Regions from separate parts of the Alteromonas sp. 38 genome, predicted to be linked through region 2. Evidence: predicted binding sites of a transcription regulator. Region 2 holds the regulator's gene; the other holds the start of a gene.
The links. The regulator sigma-54, encoded in region 2, starts transcription at its own class of promoters, with help from an activator protein. The targets are predictions, from matches to a motif close to GTTGGCACGNNNNTNGNNT.

Region 1 (3,424 bases), 1.3 Mb from region 2:
AAAAGGCTATGGCTTTACAGTAGCCATGAATCTATCAACCCAAGATATTCAAAATAAGCCGTTACTCGATAAACTGGTTTCTTTACTCACCGATGCAGCTCTCTCGCCTGATGCCCTAGAGCTAGAAATCACAGAAAGTGATTTGGTAGCCGATGCTTCACTTGCCATTGAAAACCTGAACGCATTGACGAGCAGGGGATTCCATTTTGCCATCGATGACTTTGGTACTGGCTACTCATCGCTCGCGTATTTGAAAAATTTGCCTGTCGATACTATCAAAATTGATAAAAGCTTTATTTTGTCTTTAGCGACCGACGACAACGATAAGCAAATCGTGCATACCGTGCTGGGATTAGCTGCTGCCTTCGACTTAAAAGTGGTAGCTGAAGGTGTAGAAGACGAGATGTCGCTAAATATTTTGAAAGAGTGGGGCTGTGATATTGCGCAGGGCTACTTCATTAGCCGGCCATTGGCTAAGCATGCGCTAGAAGAATGGTTAGAAAATTCACCTTTAGGCGAATAGACGTGTGCCAGTAAATTCCTTATTGTTGGCAGTATATATGCATTATAAAAGCAAAGCCTGCTCAAAAACTTAAAATACCGCAGTTAGAGTGGGTGAACTGTGAAATTACTTCAAAAACAAGGATATTATTATGGACATTATTCGCATTATACTTTCAATCTTACTGCCTCCTTTAGGTGTGTTCTTACAAGTTGGTATTGGCGCTCAGTTTTGGATAAACATCCTTTTAACGTTGTTAGGCTACTTCCCTGGTGTTATCCACGCCGTGTACATTATCGCTAAACGATAGTTTATTTTACTAACTTTTAGTAAAACCAAGCATGAAAAGAAAGGCCAGTCTATGACTGGCCTTTTTCGTATCGTTATGATTTGAGTAACACTTGAGCCTAAAGAGGCGCAAGTTCTTTTGCCATTTCCTCTTGGTAAGCATCGGCAAGTTTATTCTTCTGAGAATCGTTAAGAAGTCGACCAGCCACCTGGAAAAACTCTTGCTCTTCATCAGCAAGGTGATGCTCAACTTTTTCCTGAAGCGATTTCAAGTGACGTAGCCATCCTGGTGAGTCCATTTTAGTCTCATCCAGTTTTTCGATTAGCTCATCAATTTCGTGATGTTCTGCAATACCGTGACGGGTTAACTCTACGGCGTCATCCTTTTTAAGGAGGGGAGAATAAAAATGGCGCTCCTCCGCAATGGCATGACTTTCGAGCTGATTTTTAAGCTCTTGGTAATACTCTCGGCGTGCAGCCGTGTCTCCACTGGTCTCAGCGAGAATTTTAAGTAACAATCTTTGTTTCTCATGATCTTGGCGTAACGCTTCGAAAATCTTCATCGGTAATCCCTCAACTAGTTGTACTAAAATGTGGCGTAAAAAGCACGTTAACCAATGCGAGAAGCGTTCCACTATATTGCGTTCACTAAGTCACTGTAAGTAAAGCTTTTAGCGGCTGATTATCGTTTCAATACATAAGCAGCCGCTTAATTAATGCATTTCTTACATAGCGTTTGCGGTAATCTTTACTTATCGTTTTTCTGTCGTGAATTGACTGTTATTTTGCGCATGGTCTATGCCCGTTAATACTCGGAGACTCGCGGGGTGTGTGGTGATACTGATTTCACTTGCGCTGAATATCTCACCATCAACCGCGTAAGATATTTCCTCGTCAAAATAAAGGGATATCGATGGGGACTGTTTATGCCTGATACTGTCTGAACTGGTTTTGTAATCTTCAGGACCAAAGACGAGCTCTGCCAAAGAGAGTAATTGACGGTCAGATGAATCTTGTGGGGTTAGCCACGTGATATCTAATTTACCATCAGTCACATCTGGTAAGTCTCCGCCTTGCGCGAGTGCGGTGGTAATTGGCGCAGCATTGGCGATCACTAAGCTTGGTGTTTCTAAGTGCTGGGCTTCTTCATCATTAAACTTTACCTGAAGACCAAGGTTTTCGTTTTTGCCAATGGCCTCCCAAAGCCCCTTAAGGTAGGCAAATTGTCCACCAGAGTCTTTTTCTCCTCGTCCTGCGGCAGATATCATATGCTCTTCAAACCCGACAGCCGCAACCAGTAACATCATTCTGCCATTACACTGGGCAGTATCAATATCTGCAGTTTTACCGTTAATAATGACGTCACACGCTGTGCTGATGGGAACAATTTTGCTAGCATAACCATGAAGTACCTGACAAAGGGCATTGGCCGTACCAAGGGGAATAACCCCTAGTGTTACATTCTTATCGGTGAGGGCATTCGCCACCTCAGTAATGGTACCATCGCCACCACAAGCTACGATAATTTGTGCCCCATCGCCTAAGGCTTCTTTAGCCAAGGCTTCACCGTTTATTTCTTCTGTTGTTTCTTTAACGGTGACTTTAAATTTTTCGTTCAATCTTGCCAGAATGTCGGCCTTTTCAACTTCCCATTTACCCCCGCCAGCAACAGGGTTGGCAATGAGGGTAAGGCGCTTAGTTAATGACAAGCTTCCACCATTCTTTATTTTTTCCAGTGCCGCTAACTGATGTTTATTTAGCCTTGCTGTCGTTCGAACCGATTGAATCTTGTCCATCGCATCTAGAATTGATAACGAGGGCTCTCTCGCTAAAAGGTAGGCGGCTAGCACTAGTACAGAACGCCCTCGACCAAGTGCACAATGCACTACGACATTTTTACCTTCAACGAGTTGTTGATCTAACCAGTTAATTGCAAGTGTAAGTTGTTCTTGGGTGGGGCTGGTATGGTCAAGAACAGGAATGTTTAAATAATCAAAATCCAATTGATAGGCTGTCCAATCTAAGCCATCGAATTCGGCGGTAACGTCTAAAATAGCGTTAATATTGTTGTTTTTCAGCATATCCACATGTTGAGAAGACATGCGACAACCTAAATAGAGTTGGTCATCTATTCTTTGGAAGGGAGGAACCTTGTCGGTACGCCTTGCATACTCATTGTACAACCAGCTTCCCAGTAAAAATGGAACGAAGACCCACCGAATATAAATAGGGATTGAACCATCTTCACGTTTTCTGAACAATGCAGGATAGTTAAGCAAGTAGGCGCTACTAACTGCAATAAGTGAAAAACTGATCCAAGCAAAGATGACAGAGAGCCATAGTGTTGGGCTAAACCAGGTTAGCACTAGTGCTAAGATTGCGCCGAGTACATAATATTTAACCATCTTCATACTGTTCACATTTCCTTTGTTCAAAGATTTAATTAACTTATACAGTGGTTCCGCTTTTTTTGTTTATTACTAATATGCATCTATGTAGGTAGAATGAAATTAAACATCAAAAATTACGTTTTATTAAAACTTTACAAGTGAACTGGCTGACAAACAGTACCGTAAATGTTCCATCTGACTTTCAACTGCAGTATTCACATTCATAAACGGGCGAATTCAATGT
Region 2 (3,424 bases):
AAGTGACCTTCTGTTTTCTCTTCAGGCACTAACAGGGCAAAGAATATATCTACGGGCTGATCGTCAAGCGCATCAAAATCGATGGCAGGGTTGCTGGTTACAATAATGGCGATAACGTGTTCTAAGCCCGGTAATCGACCGTGAGGCAATGCAATACCATTGCCAATACCCGTACTTCCCATTCGTTCACGGGCGAGTAGGCTATTTAACACTGTGGCCTGATCGATGTCGGGATTATTTTTAGCAGCAATGTCGCTAATAATCTCTAGAATACGTTTTTTACTGTTACATTGAACCGCACACTCGGTGCGGTCCAAACTTACTATGGCTTGAATTTCCATACTAATATTTAGTGCTTTTTCAGCTTTTCCTTATGCTTGATAACTTGCCTGTCGAGCTTGTCGATCATGCTGTCTATCGCCGCATACATGTCGGTGTTATGTGATGAAGCAAACACTTCTGCTCCGCTGAGGTGCATGGTGGCTTCGGCTTTTTGATTAAGTTTTTCGACGTTCAGGATGACATGCACATTAGATATGTGATCAAAGTGACGCTCTAGTTTGCTGAACTTAGTATCGACATAGCTACGCAAAGAATCAGTAATTTCGACATGATGACCGGTAAGGTTGATTTGCATATTTCGTCTTCCTTAAATTATCAAGGCCTTTAAATAAGGCTTTTGCGTTGGTTTGACGGCGGAATCGATAATGATTCCCGGTATTTTGCTATTGTCCGCCGGGCAACTTTGATGCCTTGTTCGGCCAACAATTGAGCAATCTTGCTATCGCTTAATGGCTTGCTGGGCGTTTCCGCAGCCACAAGCTTTTTAATTAGTGCGCGAATAGCGGTAGATGAACACTCACCACCAGATTCCGTTGCTACGTGACTAGAGAAGAAATATTTCAACTCAAATATGCCACGTGGGGTATGCATATATTTTTGCGTGGTGACACGTGAGATGGTGGATTCATGCATATCTACCATTTCTGCGACATCATTTAGCACCATTGGTTTCATCATTTCTGGGCCGTGCTCGAAAAAGCCCATTTGTTGCTGCACAATACAGTTTGCTACTTTCATCAAGGTGTCGTTCCTTGATTCAAGGCTTTTTATAAACCATTTGGCTTCTTGCATATGTGAGCGAATAAATTGCGAATCGCTGCTGTTTTTAGAGCGTCTGCTCATAGCGGCATATTGCTGATTTACGCTTAACTTTGGCAAGCTATCGGGGTTAAGTTCTACCACCCAGCGGCCATTCTTCTTGTTTACCGAAACATCAGGAATAACGTATTCCGGTTCTTTGGTAATTAATGCACTACCTGGACGAGGATTCAACGTTTGCAGTAAGCGCATGGCTTCGCGAAGTTGATCTTCTTTCAAACGGCTCTTGCGCATTAACGTACGGTAGTCTTTGCTGCTAAGTAGGTCCGAGTACTCATTGATAAGTTGTCTTGCTTCTGCAAGCCATGGCGTATCGTCTGAGAACTGGCGAAGCTGTACAAGCAAACATTCTTGCGGTGTACGCGAACCTGAACCGATAGGGTCGAACATTTGAATACGTTTGAGTACACATTCAACTTCGTCCATTTCCACCAATTCTTCTACGTCGTCAGAATTCACTGATTCTAAAATCTGTTCGATGGGGACGTTCAGGTAACCAGATTCATCGATTGAGTCGATAATGGCGGTAGCAATGGCGCGGTCGGTATCCGAAAACGGGGTTAACCGCATTTGCCATAGCAAGTGGTCTTGAATATTGTCGGTGGTTTCACCCTGAAACAGTTGGTCGTCATCATTATTTGATGGACCAGGGGCGGGAGCAGAAGAGGCCGAGTAATACTCATCCCACGTACTGTCGATTGGCAGTTCATCGGGAAGGTCGTTCTTTTCAAGCGCGTCACCTGCTTCTAACGAATCGCTAGATGCAGTAGGAGCAGCTTCTACAGAAGGGTCGTCGCCGTCCATGTTGTTTTTCTCAACAGGATGGTCATCGCCGCCTTCTTCAACTTCCAAAAGTGGGTTTGAGTCTAGTGCTTCCTGAATCTCTTGTTGCAGGTCGAGCGTAGACAACTGCAGCAGCTTGATTGCCTGCTGCAACTGCGGTGTCATGGTAAGTTGTTGACTGAACTTTAGCTGTAAAGATGGTTTCATCTACGTCTTATTTTTAAACTCTTGTTGTGAATATACCCGTGCTTAAAACTGAAAATGACAATTCGGTTACAGTAACTATAGCCTGAATTGTTCTCCTAGGTATACATCCCTTACTTTCTGATTACTTAAAACTTGTTCTGCTGTCCCTTGCGCGATGAGTTCGCCTTGGCTCACAATATACGCTTTCTCACACACATCCAGTGTTTCTCTTACGTTGTGATCGGTGATGAGGATTCCAATTCCTCTGTCACGAAGATGTTGAATGATCTTCTTTATATCATTAACCGATATAGGATCAACACCAGCAAATGGCTCATCAAGCAAAATAAATTGCGGATCAGCGGCTAATGCTCGCGCGATTTCTACCCGGCGACGTTCACCACCGGATAAACTCATACCCGTACTATTACGTATATGGTTGATATTAAATTCATCAAGTAGCGCATCGGCTTCTTGTTCTTGTTCCGCTGAACTCAACCCTTTACGGGTCTGTAAGATAGCCATGATGTTCTCAAACACCGTCAATTTTCTAAAAATTGAGGCCTCTTGCGGTAAATACCCAATTCCGCGTCGTGCACGCTCGTGCATGGGCTCATGGGTTAATTCGCTGTCATCAATACTGATTTTGCCCTTATCAAGGGGTACTAAGCCTACAATCATGTAAAAAGTTGTGGTTTTACCGGCACCATTGGGGCCGAGTAATCCAACGATTTGCCCAGTCGAAACTGATAAGCTTACATCGCGAACCACTTGACGGGCTTTATACGCCTTTGCAAGACTCTGTGCGCTCAACGTTGCCATGATTAGTTGCCGTCCGCCTTATCGCCTTCGTTATTCGATGACGCTTTACGTATTGCCTCAGGCGTAAATACCGTAGTTACTCTACCACCTTCACCGTCTTCGCCGCCTGTTGCAAGCAATTGTTCCGTGACCATGTCGAAAGTAATCTTGTCGCCTTGTACTTTGCTGGTATCTTGCTGTAGCTCTGCATTCCCTTGTAAAGAAATAGTTCGATTTACCACTTCATAGCGTATTTCGTTGGCTTTGGCGGTAACGGGGGCGCCATCTTCTAATTTTTGCGAGTAGCTGGCAGGTTTGCCGCGAGCAACAAATATCTCTCGTCCATCTCCTTCGCTGGCAATAACCTCAACTTCATCGGCATTTATCACCAAAGAACCTTGGGTAATTCGTACATCATCTTTAAACAATGAAGTTTTGTTTTTACCGTCAACAAATTGCGATTTAGAGTCAACTTTAATCGGTTTGTTGAAGT

Region 1: the regulator sigma-54 is predicted to act here: its motif matches at 1,408-1,426, upstream of FLAVO9R_RS09285 (hemerythrin domain-containing protein).

The regions. Positions count from the first base shown of each region.
Region 1 covers NZ_LR733300.1:2,147,427-2,150,850, reverse strand. The annotation lists gene FLAVO9R_RS09295 (bifunctional diguanylate cyclase/phosphodiesterase) at 1-523, shown strand, start outside; gene FLAVO9R_RS09290 (YqaE/Pmp3 family membrane protein) at 654-812, shown strand; gene FLAVO9R_RS09285 (hemerythrin domain-containing protein) at 910-1,353, opposite strand; gene FLAVO9R_RS09280 (diacylglycerol kinase family protein) at 1,543-3,201, opposite strand; gene FLAVO9R_RS09275 (DUF2878 domain-containing protein) at 3,367-3,424, shown strand, end outside.
Region 2 covers NZ_LR733300.1:834,452-837,875, forward strand. The annotation lists gene ptsN (PTS IIA-like nitrogen regulatory protein PtsN) at 1-341, opposite strand, end outside; gene hpf (ribosome hibernation promoting factor) at 350-637, opposite strand; gene FLAVO9R_RS03560 (RNA polymerase factor sigma-54) at 667-2,151, opposite strand; gene lptB (LPS export ABC transporter ATP-binding protein) at 2,227-2,952, opposite strand; gene lptA (lipopolysaccharide transport periplasmic protein LptA) at 2,955-3,424, opposite strand, start outside.